DNA from 3 places in the Thauera sedimentorum genome. Region 2 is predicted to be linked to each of the others. Evidence: predicted binding sites of a transcription regulator. Region 2 holds the regulator's gene; each other region holds the start of a gene.
The links. Region 2 encodes FNR, which switches genes on or off when oxygen is low (the NO sensors DNR and NnrR bind a similar motif). Its sites were predicted from a motif close to TTGANCTAGNTCAA; they were not measured.
Positions count from the first base shown of each region.

Region 1: a site for FNR is predicted at 3,735-3,748, ahead of IAI53_RS08860 (cytochrome-c peroxidase). Genes of this name have one in related genera too.
Region 3: a site for FNR is predicted at 1,559-1,572, ahead of IAI53_RS08980 (oxygen-binding di-iron domain-containing protein). Genes of this name have one in related genera too.

Region 1 is NZ_JACTAH010000001.1:1,943,214-1,949,010, reverse strand. Features, by position in the region: gene aat (leucyl/phenylalanyl-tRNA--protein transferase) at 54-761, opposite strand; gene IAI53_RS08870 (ABC transporter ATP-binding protein) at 758-1,873, opposite strand; gene IAI53_RS08865 (ABC transporter permease) at 2,102-3,682, shown strand; gene IAI53_RS08860 (cytochrome-c peroxidase) at 3,816-4,817, shown strand; gene IAI53_RS08855 (zinc ribbon domain-containing protein YjdM) at 4,978-5,322, opposite strand; gene IAI53_RS08850 (YceI family protein) at 5,724-5,797, shown strand, end outside.
Region 2 is NZ_JACTAH010000001.1:327,974-333,770, reverse strand. Features, by position in the region: gene IAI53_RS01475 (sulfite exporter TauE/SafE family protein) at 1-289, opposite strand, end outside; gene hemN (oxygen-independent coproporphyrinogen III oxidase) at 345-1,736, opposite strand; gene fnr (fumarate/nitrate reduction transcriptional regulator Fnr) at 1,854-2,594, shown strand; gene IAI53_RS01460 (hemerythrin domain-containing protein) at 2,658-3,191, opposite strand; gene IAI53_RS01455 (SirB2 family protein) at 3,193-3,588, opposite strand; gene IAI53_RS01450 (NnrS family protein) at 3,593-4,813, opposite strand; gene IAI53_RS01445 (Crp/Fnr family transcriptional regulator) at 4,883-5,569, shown strand; gene IAI53_RS01440 (PHA/PHB synthase family protein) at 5,669-5,797, opposite strand, start outside.
Region 3 is NZ_JACTAH010000001.1:1,964,576-1,970,372, reverse strand. Features, by position in the region: gene IAI53_RS08990 (chloride channel protein) at 1-770, opposite strand, end outside; gene IAI53_RS08985 (MarR family winged helix-turn-helix transcriptional regulator) at 952-1,461, shown strand; gene IAI53_RS08980 (oxygen-binding di-iron domain-containing protein) at 1,680-2,450, shown strand; gene IAI53_RS08975 (HD-GYP domain-containing protein) at 2,470-3,693, opposite strand; gene IAI53_RS08970 (vWA domain-containing protein) at 3,729-4,907, opposite strand; gene IAI53_RS08965 (AAA family ATPase) at 4,924-5,766, opposite strand.

The DNA of each region.
Region 1 (5,797 bases), 1.6 Mb from region 2:
CGGGCTGGCGGGCTCTCCGGCGCCCTGGTCTCTCTGTAGGGTGGCCGGCGTCTTCAGCGCCAATCCATGCCTTGCGCCGCATCTGCCGGCCATCGGCCGGTCGGCGGGCCTTCGTGCGTCCAGGTGGCCAGGCCCCGGCTGAAGTCGCTGCGGGAGACCTCCCGTGCGCCCATCGACAGCAGATGCTGCGTTGTCATCTGGCAATCTATCACGGCGTAATCGCGCATCTCAAGGAAGCGCGCGAGGTGCGCGAGCGCGACCTTGGAGGCGTCCGATTGCCGGCTGAACATGGATTCGCCGAAGAAGGCGCGCCCCAGCGCCATGCCATACAGGCCGCCGACCAGCCTGCCGTCCGACCAGCTTTCGACACTGTGGGCGTAGCCCAGTTCATGCATGCGCAGGTAGGCCGCCTGCATTTCCGCGGTGATCCAGGTGCCGCCGCCCGGTTCGCGCGGCGCGGCGCAGGCCGCCATGACCTCGGCAAAGGCGGTGTCCAGGCGGATCTCGAAGCGCCCCTGGCGCAGGGTCTTCCTCAGCGAGCGGGTGATGCGGATCTCGCCCGGGAACAGCACCAGGCGCGGGTCCGGGCTCCACCACAGGATGGGCTCGCCCGGGCTGTACCAGGGAAAGATGCCGCGACGGTAGGCGGCCAGCAGCCATTCGGGGCCCAGCTCGCCGCCGGCCGCGATCAGGCCTTCGGGCTCCCTCAGCGCGCGCTCGACCGGCGGGAAGGCCGGCCGGTCGAACAGCCAGGGGATCATGAAATGATCTGCACCAGACCCTGGTCCTGCACGCTGGCCGGTTCGGGCGTGTCTTCATGGAAGGTCACCACGTGGTCCACGTCCAGGCGGATGCCGATGGCTTCGCCGAGGGCGTGGTTGTGGTGGCTGGGCACCAGCGACAGCACCCGGGTGCCGCTGGGCAGTTCCAGGGTGTACAGGATGTCGGCGCCGCGGAAGGCCTTCTTGACCACCCGCGCCTTCATCGGGCTGGCGTCGTCATGCACGATGTCGTCCGGACGCAGCAGCACCTCGACCTGGCACTTGCGGCTGCAGCCGCCGCAGCCGATGCCGCATTCCACCGGTACCGCGCTGTTGAGCGTGCCCAGTTCGACCTGGACCTGGCGGTCGTTGAGCACGGTGCCGTGCATCAGCACGCCCTGGCCGATGAAGTCTGCCACGAAGCGGTTGTGCGGGCGGTGGTAGAGGTTGTAGGGCGTGTCCCACTGCTGGATGCGCCCCTCGTTCATGATGCCGATCTCGTCGGCGACCGCGAAGGCCTCGTGCTGGTCGTGGGTGACCAGGATGGCGGTGGTGCCGGTGGCCTTGATGATGTCGCGCACCTCGTAGGACAGGCGCTCGCGCAGGTCCACGTCGAGGTTGGAGAAGGGCTCGTCGAGCAGCAGCAGGGCGGGGCGGGGGGCCAGGGCACGCGCCAGCGCCACGCGCTGCTGCTGGCCGCCGGACATTTCGTGCGGATACTTGGCGCCCTGGTCGGCCAGGCCGACGATGCCGAGCAGTTCGTCGACCCGGGCTCGGCGGGCCTCGGGAGCCGCGCCGCGCAGGCCGAAGCCGACGTTCTCGGCCACGGTCAGGTGGGGAAACAGCGCGTAGTCCTGGAACACCATGCCGATGCGCCGGCGCTCGGGCGGCAGGTGCTGGTCGCGGCTGCTCACCACCTGGCCGTCGAGCCGGATCTCGCCGGCGGCCACGCGCTCGAAGCCGGCGATGCAGCGCAGTACGGTGGTCTTGCCGCAGCCCGATGGCCCCAGCAGGCAGCCGATACGCCCCTTCTCAAGGCTCAGGCCGAGCTTGCGCACCACGCGGTGGGCGCCGAAGGCGAGGTCGATGTCGGTAAGCTGCAGGTGGGACATTTCGGTATCCGGAGTGAACGGACAGGATGGAATTGATTATTGCACTGCGGCAATCCAAATGCGATCAATTATAATTTTCGCCATAGACGAATTGCCGCAGGCACGGACGGGAGCGTAATGGACATCGTGCAAGGAGTGAAGGCAGGCCGACCGGGGATCGCGCTGCGCGTGCGCCGGTACTGGTCCACGCTCACCGTGGTGGCGGTGCTGATCGCCGCGCTGATCTCCATGCCGGTGCTGTCGGTATTCTCCAACGTGCTGGTGGGCGGCACCTCGGCGACCTGGGCGCACCTGGCCGACACCGTGCTGGGCGAGTTCCTGCGCAACACGGTGATCCTGTGCATCGGCGCCGGGCTTGGCGTGGCCAGCATCGGCGTGACCACCGCCTGGCTGACCACCATGCACGACTTCCCCGGGCGGCGCTTCTTCGAGTGGGCGCTGGTGCTTCCGCTGGCGGTGCCGGCCTACGTGATGGCCTATGTCTACACGGACACCCTGCAGTTCGTCGGCCCGGTGCAGACCTGGCTGCGCGAACTGTTCGGCTGGCGCGCGGGGGATTACTGGTTTCCCGACGTGCGTTCGGTGGGCGGCGCGGTGGCGATGTTCATGTTCGTGCTCTACCCCTACGTCTACATGCTGGTGCGCACCGCCTTCCTCGAGCGCGCCTCGGGCATGCTGGAAGCCGGGCGCTCGCTGGGGCTGGGACCGTGGGGCAGTTTCTTCCGCGTGTCGCTGCCGCTGGCCCGCCCCGCGGTGGTCGCCGGCACCGCGCTGGCGCTGATGGAGACCCTGGCCGACTTCGGCACGGTGGCCTATTTCGGCGTGCAGACCTTCACCACCGGCATCTACCGGGCGTGGTTCTCGCTGGGCGACCGCATCGCCGCGGCGCAGTTGTCCGCCTCGCTGCTCGCCTTCGTCATCCTGGTGCTGCTGCTCGAACGCGCCAGCCGTGGGCGGGCGCGCTTCAACAACACCTCGCGCAGCGCCGCACGGCCGGTGCGCAAGCGGCTGTCGCCGGCAGCCGGTGCGTTGGCCGCCTTTGCCTGCTTCATGCCCCTGTTCCTCGGTTTTCTGCTGCCGGGCTTCCTGCTGCTGAAGATGGCCCTGGTCGAGGGCGATGCGCAGTTCGGCGCGCGCTTCATCGACCTGGCGCGCAACAGCTTCGTGCTCGCCGCGGTCACCGCCGTGCTGGCCGTGGTGCTGGCGGTGCTGCTGGCCTACGCGGCGCGCCTGGCGCGCAGCCGCCTGCCTGAGATGCTCAACCGCATCGTCGCCTTGGGCTATGCGGTGCCGGGCTCGGTGATCGCGGTGGGCGTGCTGATCCCGGTGACCCGGCTGGACAACCAGATCGCCGCGGCCTGGGAGGCGGCCTTCGGGGTCAATCCCGGGCTGGTGCTGACCGGCGGCATCGCCGCGCTGGTGTATGCCTACCTGAGCCGCTTCCTGACTGTGGCGCTGCATTCGGTGGAGTCCAGCCTGGGCAAGATCACCCCCAACATGGACGATGCCTCGCGCAGCATGGGCTACGGCAAGTGGGCCACGCTGGGGCGGGTGCATGTGCCCATCCTGCGCGGCAGCCTGCTCACCGCCGGCCTGCTGGTGTTCGTGGACGTGATGAAGGAGCTGCCGGCCACGCTGGTGATGCGTCCCTTCAACTTCGACACCCTGGCCACCCAGGCGCATACGCTGGCCGCCGACGAGCGCCTGACCGAAGCCTCCACCGCGGCGCTGACCATCGTCGCCGTCGGCCTGCTGCCGATGTTCATCATCTCGCGCCAGATCGTGCGCGGCGAGCGCGTCAGCACCTGATCAGGCAGCCCGCCGACCGCGGTCGGCCGTCATTATCTGATCGGCGTGTTTGTTGACCGGGATCAAATTGCGACCTTTTCCGGGGTTTAGACTGCGTCCAAAGTTTGAACCACGATGAAGGGGAGCAACAAAGATGAAACGTACCATCCTGCCCGTTGCCGTTGCGCTGTTGTCCGGCCTTGCCGCCCAGACCGCCCAGGCCGCCATGGACGAACCGATCCAGGTGATCCGTCCGCCGCAGAACATCAACCTCGGCATGGTCGAACTGGGCAAGAAGCTCTACTTCGATCCGCGCCTGTCCAAGTCCGGCTTCATCTCCTGCAATTCCTGTCACAACCTGTCGATGGGCGGTACCGACAACATCCCGACCTCGATCGGCGACAAGTGGCAGCAGGGTCCGATCAACGCGCCCACCGTGCTCAACTCCAGTCTCAACGTGGCGCAGTTCTGGGACGGCCGCGCGGCCGACCTGAAGGAGCAGGCCGGCGGCCCGATCGCCAATCCGGGCGAGATGGCCTTCAGCCACACCCTGGCCATCGACGTGCTCGAGTCCATCCCCGGCTATGTGCGTGAGTTCAAGCAGGTGTTCGGCTCCGACAAGATCGACATCGACCAGGTGACCAACGCGATCGCCGAATTCGAGAAGACCCTGGTGACGCCGAACTCGCGCTTCGACCAGTGGCTGCTCGGCAAGAAGGACGCGCTCAACGCCACCGAGCTGGCCGGCTATCAGCTGTTCAAGAACAGCGGCTGCGTGGCCTGCCACAACGGCGAAGCCGTGGGCGGCAACTCCTTCCAGAAGATGGGCGTGGTCGAGCCGTACAAGGCCTCCAGCCCGGCGGAAGGCCGCTCGGCGGTGACCGGCAAGGACGCCGATCGCTTCAACTTCAAGGTGCCGACGCTGCGCAACGTGGAAATGACCTACCCGTACTTCCACGACGGTGCGGCCAACACCCTGACCGAAGCGGTGGACATCATGGGTCGCCTGCAGCTGGGCAAGAAGTTCACCAAGGAAGAGAACGCGCAGATCGTCGCCTTCCTGAAGACCCTGACCGGCGATCAGCCGAGCTTCACCCTGCCGATCCTGCCGCCGTCCTCGGACAGCACGCCGCGTCCGCAGCCCTTCGGCAAGTAAGACGCTCGCATCCGCAGCAATGACGAACGGGGGCCGATGGCCCCCGTTTCACATGGTTTGGTAGGAGCGGGCTTGCCCGCGATTGAGGCCTGAAATCAAACGATGGCCGAATCGCGGGCAAGCCCGCTCCTACGCGGTAGCGGTTGCAGCATGGCGTGCTTCAGGCCTTGCGCAGGAAGCAGGCCTTGAGCATGAACTGGCCCGCGTCGGTCTTGCAGTCCACCTCGTGGTCGCCGCTGCCGACGATGCGGATGTTCTTGATCTTGGTGCCCACCTTGAGCGTGGTGGATGAGCCCTTGACCTTCAGGTCCTTGACCAGCACCACCGTGTCGCCGCTTACCAGCGGGTTGCCGTTGGCGTCGCGCACCTCGCGCTCGCCGTCCTCGGCCGTCTCCGCGTCGGCGGCCATCGGCCATTCGTAGCCGCAATCGGCACACACGTAGTTGTCGCCGTCCGGGTAGGTGTTCTCCAGCGTGCATTGCGGACAGGGCGGAATCGTGGACATGGTGGCGGCTCGCGTCTGGTTGGAAAGGCCGCGAGGGTAGCGCCCCGGCCGTGTGCGCGGCAAGCGCGGCGGGCCGGCGCATAGAGCCCCTAACAGAATGAAACGCCCCCGCATTGGGGGCCAGAAGCGGATGACCGCGCGAAGCGCGACGCAGTCAAGGGTGGCTCCCTTGGCAAGGAGCGCGACAAAGCGAGCGCCGCTTCTGGCCCCCAACCCGCAGGGCCGGGCTGTCTTGGGGCGCATCGCCGCGTTGCGCCCCCTTGCAAGGCAATCAGCATTGCGGCGGGGCCGCGCCTTGCGCTGCACCCCAAGACAGCCCGGCGCGGGGGCGTTTCATTCTGTTAGGGGCTCTTAGTGCCAGAATGGTCCGGTCGTCGACTGTTTCCCCGGAGCCTGCCGTCATGCTCGTGTTGCGCCGCATCCTCATCCTGGGCCTGTTCGCCACGCTGTTGAGCGGGTGCGGCAGCGTTCCGCC
Region 2 (5,797 bases):
AGCCCAGGGCAACCAGCATCAGGTTGGCCAGTACGTACAGGCCCAGCTGGATGGGCATCACCTCGTTGTACAGCATGCCCACGGTACCGAGCGCGCCGAGCAGGCCGCCGATCACCGTGTAGGTGGTGATGCGCCCGAGGTTGTAGGCCAGGTGGATCGGCCATTGCCGGCGGGTCTGCCCGGGCACCTGCACGGTGAGCGCGCCGACGATGCCGCCGCACATGCCCACGCAGTGGGTGCCGCCGAGCAGGCCGATGAGGAAGACGGCGATATAGCCGGTTTCAGGCATTCGGAAGAGCCGGAAGATGCATCAGGGCAGGCATTCTACGCCGCGCGGGGCGGGATCAGATCACCTTGGAGTAGCGCGCCCGCTCGCGGTCGGCGCGCAGGTAGCGGTCGAACACCATGGCGATGCCGCGCACCAGCAGCCGCCCCGGGGGCAGCACGCTGATCCAGTCGTCCTCGATCTTCAGCAGGCCGGCCTTCTCCATCTCGCGCAGGTCGGCGAGTTCCTCGGCGAAGTATTCCTTGAAGTCGATCAGGTGGGCGATCTGGATGGACTCGATCGACACCTCGAAATGGCACATCAGCGCCTGGATGATCGCGCGGCGCAGCAGGTCGTCGGCGGTAAGCTCGATGCCGCGCAGCACCGGCAACTCGTCCTGGTCGAGGATGTCGTAGTACTCGTCCAGGGTCTTGACGTTCTGCGCGTAGGTCGGCCCCACCTTGCTGATCGCCGACACCCCGAAGGCCAGCAGGTCGCACTCGGCGTGGGTGGAGTAGCCCTGGAAGTTGCGGTGCAGCCGCCCCTGGCGCTGGGCGATGGTGAGCTCGTCGTCCGGCTTGGCGAAGTGGTCCATGCCGATGTACACATAGCCCGCCTCGGTGAGCCGGCGGATGGCCAGTTGCAGGATCTGCAGCTTGGTGTCGGCGGTGGGCATGTCCACCGAGTTGATGCGGCGCTGCGGCTTGAACAGCTGCGGCAGGTGCGCGTAGCTGTAGAGCGAGATGCGGTCGGGAGAGATCTCCAGCACCTGCTCCAGCGTGCGGTTGAAGCTGATGATGTTCTGCTTGGGCAGGCCGTAGATCAGGTCCATGGACACCGACTTGAAGCCGGTGGCGCGCGCGGCGTCGACCACCAGCTTGGTCTCGTCGAAGCTCTGCACGCGGTTGACCGCGACCTGCACGTCATGGGCGAAATCCTGCACGCCGACGCTCATGCGGTTGAAGCCGAGGTTGGAGAGCATCTCGACGGTATCGAAGTCCACCTTGCGCGGGTCGACCTCGATGGAATACTCGCCGTTGGGCACCAGCGTGAAGTGCTGGCGCACCGAGTCCATCAGCTGGTGCATTTCCTCGTGCGACAGGAAGGTGGGCGTGCCGCCCCCCAGGTGCAGCTGGGTAACCTGCCGGCTGCCGCCCAGACAGGCGGCCTGCATCTCGATCTCCTTGGCCAGGTACTTGAGGTACTTGGCCGAGCGCCCGTGATCCTTGGTGATGATCTTGTTGCAGGCGCAGTAGTAACAGATCGTGTTACAGAAAGGGATGTGGAAGTATAATGAAAGCGGTTTGCCGAGACCGCCCACTGCCCGCTTGGCGAGCCAGTCGCGCAAGGCCTTGGCGTCAAAGGCTTCGACGAAGCGATCCGCCGTCGGGTAGGACGTATAGCGCGGCCCGTTGATGTCGAAGCGGCGGATCAACTGGGTGTCGAAGACGAGTTCTTTCTGATTGCTCATGGTCGTACGGGGCGGCAGTCTGTTCCGTAAGATCGCAGAAAGCCGTAGTTTTGTGGTTGACGTGGATCAACGAGGCTCCGTTGATCCCGGTGAGAGACGGAGCTGTTTATCTTGCAAATGAAGGCGACGGTGCCGATCTCTGTGGCAAACCTCAAGGCCGCCTGCTCTCAGTGTAACCTGCAGGAGCTGTGCCTGCCGTTCGGGATGTCGGAAAACGAGATCGACCGCCTGGACGAACTGGTGGGCGCCCGTCGCAAGATCAAGCGTCAGCAGCACCTGTACCGCGCCGGCGACCTCTTCGAGGCGATCTACGCGATCCGCGCCGGCTCCTTCAAGACCGACGTGCTGCTCGAAGACGGCCGCGAGCAGGTCACCGGTTTCCAGATGACCGGCGAGATCCTCGGTCTGGACGGCATCAGCACCGAGTTCCACACCTGCAACGCGATCGCCCTGGAAGACAGCGAGGTCTGCGTAATCCCCTACGGCAAGCTGGAAGAACTCTCGCGCGAGGTCGAAGGCCTGCAGCATCAGTTCCACAAGGTCATGAGCCGCGAAATCGTACGCGACCACGGCGTGATGATGCTGCTCGGCTCGATGCGCGCGGAAGAACGCCTGGCGGCCTTCCTGCTCAACATGTCGCAGCGCTTCACCGCGCGCGGCTTCTCGGCGGCCGAGTTCCACCTGCGCATGACGCGCGAGGAGATCGGCTCTTATCTGGGCCTCAAGCTCGAAACCGTGTCACGCGCCTTCTCGCGCTTCCAGGAAGACGGTCTGGTGGCCGTGCAGCAGAAACACATCCGCATCCTGGACATCGCCGGCCTGAAAAAGCTGCTGCACCATCAACCGGCCGGCGGCTGAAGCGCGGAGCGAGCACCGCGCAACACCGCCATCGGCCCGCGCAGTAGGTTTATTCGCACATTCTCAGCCCTGACGCCGGCGGGCGACCATGGTCTCGCTCAAGGCGGCGACGTCCTCGTCAGTCAGCAGTTCGCGGGCGTAGGGCAACAATTCGCCTTCCTCGCGGGCGATGTGCTGATGGTAGCGGCTGGCGAATTCCTCGACCTGCTCCGCGGTCAGCTCTGCCGCTTCTCCCTGTGCAATCGCCGCCAGACGTTCGCGCATGAGCGCCCAGGCGGCGAACATGCGCTGATGGTCGGCGAGGATCCAGTCGATCAGCGCCTGCAGCTGCGCGCGACGCGGCGCATCGACCCGTGCGAGCAGCACCGGAAAGAGATCGTCTTCCTCGTCCATGTGGTGATTGACCGCAGCCAGGTCGAAGTAGCGCATCACCGCGCTCGCCGCCTGCTGTGCCTGCTTGTCCGCACCATGAGCGGGCAGCCAGGCGGCCAGGCGGGCGAGCGTCTCGAGCTGCCCCTGCAGGCGGCCGTGACAGGCTTCCAGCATCTCGAGCGGGGTTTCGAATCCGGGTGCGACCGGGATCAGTGAATCGCTCATGTCAGTGAGCTCCTAAATAGACCAGAAAACCGGCGGGGCTCTTGAGCAGCGCCACGGACACTATCCACGCATAGACCGCCAGCGCCGCCAAGAACGCAGCCGCCCTGAGCGCCAGGGTGCGCCCGCGCCGCAAGGCCACCGCGCCAAGCACGATGTAGGCGAGCAGGCCGATGACCTTGGCCGTGACCCAGCCGGCGACGAAAGGGTACTGCCCGATCATCACCGCCATCGCGATGGCCGACAGCAGCAGCAGGCTGTCGACCACATGGGGCAGCACCCGGGTGAGACGATGTTCGAGCAGCGCACTGCCGGACAGCATCCACGCGCCGCGCAGCGTGAACCCGAGAATGCTCAGCACCACACAGGTCACATGCAGGTGTTTGAGTGCGAAATACATGGTCTTATCCCGGCCGTCCGTCGGCCCGCGGACGCAGGTAGATGGGCAGGTAGCGCAGCGCCCAGGTCACGAAGATGCCCAGCCAGCCGGCTACCGCGGCCAGCATCAGCCAGGGAGAGAGCACAGCGGGCGCAAGGTCGGCGAGGATGCGCAGCAGCACGACCCCCTGCATGGCGAGGAACAGCGACCAGGTCAGCTGGTCGGCCGCCAGCGGCTGGCCCGAATGGCCCAGGGTGACCCGCGACACCATGCCGAGCACGATGGAGCCGAAGAAGCCGATCCCCAGCGCGTGCAGCGGCGCCAGGCCCAGGCCGTACCAGCCGAGCTGGGCGCCCGCGGCCTGCGCTGCGGACAGCAGCAGGGCCACGCCCAGCCACGCGAAACCGATGTGCAGCATGCCCAGCAGGCGCACGCGCTGGGCAGCCACCGGTCGCCAGCGGATGCACAGCCACAGCGCGACCAGACCGGCCGGCAGATCGACGACCCAGCGCCAGCCGCCGAGTTCGGCCATGCCGAGCGCGCCATGGACGAAACTCGCCCCCAGCATCAGCAACAGCGCCCAGCGCGGACGGACGATGACGTAGTCCGGAATGATGTTGCTGGAGAAAAAGGGCACCATGCGGTGGCAGACCGAGAAGAACACCGGCAGCAGGAACCACCACACGCCGGCCTCGATACCCACGCGCGCCCAGCCTGCCCCGCCGCCGAGCGCGAACACCAGCCAGGCGAAGATGCTCAACCCGCCGCCCGCCACACCCAGCCAGGTGGCCCGGGCGTGCAGCGGGTCGGGCTGGGAACGGAAGGCCACCCGCCACAGCACCGCGGCAAGCCTGGCCCAGCCGTACAGCACCCCGGCGAGGCCCGCGGCGAGCAAGGGCGCGAACCACAGGCCCGGGATCACCGCCGCCCAGCCGAGCGCGAGAATGCGCCAGGCGCCCAGCCACTGCTGCGGAGCGATGTCACCCATGCTCTGCCAGCGCGGCATCGCGGTGAACAGGAAGCCGAAGATGAAGAAGGGAAACACGCCTCCGACGGTCAGCAGCGCATGCCCCCAGCCCGGCGGCAGCGCCCACCCGAGCGCAGGAAGGAGCCCCGCCCGGGCGCCGAGCTCGACGGCCCAGAGCAGGAAGACGAGCAGCAGCATCACGCCGCCGGACAGGAACATGGCCCGGTGGGGCGCGAAGAACAGCGGACGACCCGCAGCGGCCGGTGAAGAAACTGCCATGCCTGCTCACCTCAACATGCCTGCCCCATCTTGGGGCGGGCTAGAATGTACGAAAAACGGAGATCACCCATGCCCATTCCTTCCCAGGACATCCCCGACCTGCTGCGTCTCGTGCCTCTCTTCGGCGAACTGTCGGACGAAGACATCGAGCGCGTGTCCCGCTTTACCCGCGAGAAGCGCCTGGAAAAGGGCGAAGTGCTCTTCCAGCGCGGCGATCAGGCGCACGGCTTCTACTTCGTCGTCACCGGCCAGGTGAAGCTCGCGTTCTCCTCGGCGCAGGGCAACGAGAAGGTGGTCGAGGTCATCGGCCCGCAGCAGAGCTTCGGCGAGGCGGTGATGTTCATGAGCCGCCCCTACCCGGTGTTCGCCGAGGCGCTGGTCGACACGCAACTGCTGCACATCGGCCAGAGCGTGGTCTCCGAGCTGATCGACCAGGATTCGTCCTTCGCGCGCAAGCTGCTCGCCGGCATGGCGATCCGCCTGCACAGCATGGTGCGCGACGTGGAAACCTATTCCCTGCGCTCCAGCACCCAGCGCGTCATCGGCTACCTGCTGCAACAGTCGGACGAATCCGACGGCGGCGGGCGCGAGTTCGACCTGGCCGTCAGCAAGCAGGTCATCGCCTCACGCCTGAACCTGACCCCGGAGACCCTGTCGCGCATCTTCCACGACCTCTCAGAAGCCGGTCTCGTCACCGTGCGCGGCAAGCACATCACCCTGCACGATCCCGCTCGCCTGGCGCGCTATCAGAACTGAAGGCGTGTCGAAGGCTGCACGGAAACCAGGACGTAATTGTCCGCGGCCGCGCCGCGGCAGCCTTGACAGCGGTCAAGTGGGAACCGGCGGGGAAGGGATTCAGCGCTCCAGCACGTAGGTGCCGGGGGCCGCGGCCAGCGCCGGCATGTCCTTGCTGGCCGCCGGGCGGGCGTCGACCAGTTCGCCGCAGCGCGGCTTGAGCCAGGCCATCCAGTCTTCCCACCAGCT
Region 3 (5,797 bases), 1.6 Mb from region 2:
CACACGCTGTCGGGCCAGTCGATGGCCGCGGGGGTACGGCCGAAATAGGTGTAATTGCCCAGCACGGCCAGCGACATCAGGCCGGCGAAAATCACCGCGATCAGCGTGGTGCTGTTGGCCCGGAAAGGGTGGAAGCGGCACAACTCCTCGATGGCGAACATGATGCCGCCCAGCGGGGTGTTGAACGCGGCCGCCACCCCCGCACCGCCGCCGGCGATCATCAGGTCGCGGCTGTTGGCGATGCGGCGGGTCTTCTTGCCGGCGATCAGGCTCATCACCGAGGCGCCGATCTGCACCGAAGGGCCCTCGCGGCCGATGGAGGCGCCCGACAGCAGGCCGCCCAGGGTGAGGAAGACCTTGGCGATGGCCAGGCGCATCGACAGCAGCTTCTTGCGCACCTGGCCGTCGTCGGACTCGATCGCGGCAATGGCCTGCGGGATGCCGCTACCCTGCGCGCCGGGGAACCAGGTGCGCGAGATCCACGCCATCAGCGCGAAGCCGGCGGGAGCGACGATGAGCGTGAGCCAGGGCAGCTCCGCCATGATCCCCGCATGAGTGCCGATGGCCAGCTCGGCGCCGATGGCGAACAGGATGGCGATCAGGCCGGCGAGCAGGGCCGCGCCGACGAACTGCAGGCGGATCATCCAGCGGCGGATCGACAGCCAGGGCAGGGCGTAGCGGCGACCGCCGCGGGCGAGTTTGCGCAATGCCCGGTCGGACGCGCGCGCGAGCGGGCCGTCGCGGTCCGGCGTGGGTGGGGGAGGCTCCATGGGGGCGAATTATCGTTTTGTATTGGTACGGGATCAACGGCGCAGCCGGCCCGGGCGTTGCGTCCCGACTACATCGCCGACAAGCCGCTGCTGCAGGACCCTACAATACGCCCTTGCTGCAGCAATGTTAATTTTTTGACAATCACAATTCGAGCAAATATAGTCCGGAGCGGCTTTCCAGATGGCCACACAGTCTTCCTTGAAAAAGAACCCCTCCCCCAAGTCCGGAGTGACGCCCTTGTCGGTGTTGCAGCGTTTTCGGGTGCTGATCCGTACGGCGCAGCGGCACTCGCAATGGATAGAGCGTCAGAGCGGCGTCACCGGCGCACAGCTGTGGGCCATGCAGGAGCTCGTGGAGGTTCCGGGCCTGCGCGTCGGCGAACTGGCCAACCGCATGGCGCTGCACCAGTCGACAGCGTCGAACATGGTGGACCGTCTGGAAACGGCGGGCTTCATCCGCAAGGAACGCACCAGCGCGGACCAGCGGGTAGTGCGCCTCTACCTTACCGACAAGGGGTCCGAGCTGCTGGCGCGCGCGCCGTCGCCGGCCCGCGGCGTGTTGCCGGAAGCGCTGCGCAAGCTCGACGAGGAATCGCTGCAGCGCCTGCAGAACGAGCTCGACGGCCTGCTGCTGCAGATCAAGAACATGGACGAAGGCTTCGGCATGCAGCCGCTGCCCTTCACCGAATAGAACGAACAGACCGAATCCCCGCCGGCGGGCAGCCGGCAAACCGTTTCGCACTTGTGCGGACAGCAGTTTGAAAGCGGCCCCCGGGCCGCTTCTTTTTTTGATCGAGGTCAAGTTCCGGCGTGGTCGTCCACACCGCTGCCGGGGCGCTCTTGTAGAGTTACGCGGCCCTGCGCGCCGGCCTGTTGCGGTGCGCCCCGTACCCATACTGCGAAGGCAAAATGGCAGTCGAACTCTACAACGATGGCAAGCACGCGTGCCTGGCGTTCTACGACCTGGTGCACGAGGAAGCGGAATATGCGGTCCAGTCCAACCAGTTCCTGGTGGTGGACGGCGAACACGGCGCACTGATCGATCCCGGCGGCAACATGACCTACAACGGTCTGCTGATGGGCATGCAGCGTTTCTTCCCGATCCGCAATCTCGACTACATCCTCGCCTCCCATCCCGACCCGGACATCATCGCCTCGCTGAACAAGTGGATGGTCACCACCAACGCCCGGGTGCTGATCTCCAAGCTGTGGACGCGTTTCCTGCCGCATTTCACCACCGGACGCGACTATTCCGCGCGTACCATCGGCATCCCCGACGAGGGCATGCTGATCCCCTTGGGCAACTGCAAGCTCAAGGCCCTGCCGGGCCACTTCCTGCATTCGGAAGGCAACTTCCAGTTCTACGATCCGGTCTCGCGCATCCTGTTCTCGGGCGACCTCGGCGCCTCGCTGGTCGATCACGGCCACGCCGCCGAGCCGGTGCAGGACTTCGATCAGCACCTGCCGCTGATGGAGGGCTTCCACCGCCGCTACATGGTGTCCAACAAGATCTGCCGCCTGTGGGCGAACATGGCGCGCGGCCTGGACATCGAGATGATCGTGCCGCAGCACGGCGCGCGCTTCGTCGGCAAGGAGATGGTCGGCCGCTTCATCGACTGGGTCGAACGCCTGGAGTGCGGCGTGGACCTGATGACCGAGAAGAACTACCGGGCGCCCTGAGCGCCCGGACGCCGGCGGCTCAGGCGGCCTGCCAGAGCCGGTCGAGATCCTTGAAGTGCCAGCGCGAGGGGTCCTCGGTGCCGGCGATGCGCTCGGTGCAGCCCGGGCGGGCGAGGTCCAGCACTTCCGGCTTGATGTGGGCGTCCGCGCGGGTCGAGTAGAAGACGCGCAGCCTGGGCTTGAGCAGCGACTTGCTGCCCTGGTCCATCACCACCCCCAGGCGGCCGGATTCAAGCCGTACCAGCGAACCCACCGGATAGATGCCCACGCTGCGCACGAAGGCCTGGAAGACGGTCTCGTCGAAGTGTCCCTTGCTCCATTCCACCATCCGGCGGATCGATTCCGCCGGGTCCCAGCCGGCCTTGTAGGGCCGGTTCGAGGTGATCGCGTCATAGACGTCGCACACCGCGCCCATCCTGGCGAACAGGCTGATCTCGTCGGCCTTGAGATGATGCGGATAGCCGGTGCCGTCGACCTTTTCGTGGTGGTGCAGGCAGACGTCCAGCGCCACCGCGTCGGCCCCGGCGGCCTCGCGCAGCATCGCGTGTCCCTGCACAGGGTGCGACTTGACGATCTCGAACTCGGCGTCGGTGAGCTTGCCCGGCTTGTTGAGGATCTCCAGCGGAATGGTCGCCTTGCCCAGGTCGTGCAGGAGGCCGGCCAGTCCGGCCTGGCGCACCTGCTCCTCGGGCAGGCCGAGCTGCCGGGCCAGGGCGATCATCAGCGCGCACACCGCCACCGAGTGCATGTAGGTGTAGTCGTCCGCGGTCTTGAGTCGCGCCAGGCTGATCAGTGCGCCCGGATTGCGCGCCACCGACTGGGAAATCTCGTCGACCAGCGGCATCGCGTCCGCGGCCTGTATCGCCCGGCCCATGCGCGCCTCGTTGAACATCGACACCACTGCCTGCTTGGAGCGGGCGCAGATCTGCGAGGCGCGGGCCAGCTCTTCGGTCATCGTGGCGCGCTGCATCGCGGGCGCCGACGCCGCGCGCTGCAACTCGCGTTCCACCTCGGCGTCGCTCTCGGCCTTGTCCACCGCCTGTTCCGGGTGCTCCAGCACGTCCGCGCCACGGGCGGTGTCGATCCACACTTCGTGGATGCCGCATTCGGTGATGCGGCGGATGTCGGCCGGATCCTCGAGCATGAAGGAGCTGCGCCAGAACGGATGCTCCATCCACGAACCGCACAGTTCCTGGATGAACATGCCGGGCTTGAGATGCTTGACGGGTATGCGCTTCAACATTTTTATTGGTCTTTGGCGGTTGTCGATCGGGTGCGTCAGTGACGACGGCTGAGTTGTGTGATGGCGCGTTCCAGGCCGGCCAGGGTGAGCGGGAACATGCGCTCGCCGACCAGCTGGCGGATGATGTTGATGGATTTGCGGTAGGGCCACAGGCGCTCCGGCTCCGGGTTGAGCCAGGCTGCCGCCGGGTAGGCGTCGAGCAGGCGCCGCAGCCAGGCCGCGCCCGGTTCGGTATTCATGTGTTCGATGGAGCCGTGCTGGTGCAGGATCTCGTAGGGGCTCATGGTGGCGTCGCCGACGAAGATCAGCTTGTAGTCCGGCCCGTAGCGGTGGATCACGTCGATCAGCGGGGTGCGCTCGTGGTGCCGGCGGGTGCTGTCGCGCCACACGCTCTCGTACACGCAGTTGTGGAAGTAGTAGTACTCCAGGTGCTTGAACTCGCTGCGGCAGGCGGAGAACAACTCCTCGCACACCTGGACGTGGTCGTCCATCGAGCCGCCCACGTCCAGGAAGAGCAGCACCTTGACCGCGTTGTGGCGCTCGGGGCGCATCAGCAGATCCAGCCAGCCGGCGTTCTTCGCGGTGGCCGCGATGGTGCCGTCCAGGTCCAGTTCCTCGGCCGCGCCTTCGCGTGCGAAGCGGCGCAGGCGGCGCAGCGCCACCTTGATGTTGCGCGTGCCCAGCTCCACGCTGTCGTCCAGGTTGCGGAACTCGCGTTTCTCCCACACCTTCACCGCCGTGCGCTTGCCCGCCGACTCGCCGCCGACCCGGATGCCCTCCGGGTGGGTGCCGTTGTTGCCGAAAGGCGAGGAGCCGCCGGTGCCGATCCATTTGCTGCCACCCTGGTGGCGGCCTTTCTGCTCTTTCAGGCGCTTGCGGAACTCCGCCATCAGCTTGTCCCAGCCGAGCTTCTCCAGGCGTGCCTGCTCCTCGGGGCTGAGGTGCTTCTTCATCATCGCGCGCAGCCATTCTTCCGGCAGCTCGGCCTCCAGGCCGGGGATCTCGCTGACCCCCTTGAAGTACTCGCCGAAAGCCTGGTCGAAGCGGTCGTAGAGGGTCTCGTCCTTCACCAGGCAGGCGCGCGCGAAGTGGTAGAAGGCCTCCATGTCGTGCCCACACACGCGCGCGCGCAGGCCTTCCAGCAGGGTCAGGTACTCGCGCGTCGACACCGGCAGCCTGTGTGCCTTGAGGTGCAGGAAGAAGTCGATCAGCATGGCGCGGCGGCGCGCTTCAACGGTTTTGGCGCGCCATGTACACCAGCCGCTCGAAGAGGTGCAGGTCCTGCTCGTTTTTCAGCAGCGCGCCGGCCAGCGGCGGTACGACCTCCTTGTTGTCGCGGCTCTTCAGCGCCTCGGGCGGGATGTCCTCGGCCATCAGCAGCTTCAGCCAGTCGAGCAGTTCCGAGGTGGACGGCTTCTTCTTCAGTCCGGGCACCTCGCGCAGGCCGAAGAACACCTCCAGCGCCTCGGCGAGCAGGGTCTTCTTGAGGCCGGGGAAGTGCACGTCCACGATGGCCTGCATGGTGTCGCGGTCGGGGAACTTGATGTAGTGGAAGAAGCAGCGCCGCAGGAAGGCGTCCGGCAGCTCCTTCTCGTTGTTGGAGGTGATGAACACCAGCGGGCGGTGGCGCGCGCGCACCGTCTGGCGGGTCTCGTACACATGGAACTCCATGCGGTCGAGCTCGCGCAGCAGGTCGTTGGGAAACTCGATGTCGGCCTTGTCGATCTCGTCGATCAGCACCACGGTCGGGGTGTCGGCCTCGAAGGCCTGCCACAGCACGCCCTTGACGATGTAGTTGGCGATGTCCTTGACGCGGTCGTCGCCCAGTTGCGAATCGCGCAGGCGGGACACCGCATCGTACTCGTAGAGACCCTGCTGGGCCTTGGTGGTGGACTTGATATGCCACTGCAGCAGCGGCAGGCCGAGGGCGCGCGCGACCTCCTCCGCCAGCATGGTCTTGCCGGTGCCCGGTTCGCCCTTGATCAGCAGGGGGCGCTGCAGGGTGATGGCGGCATTGACCGCCAGCATCAGGTCGGGGGTGGCGACGTAGTCCTGGGTGCCTTCGAAACGCATGTCGATTTCCTTGCAGTGACTCAGCGATTAT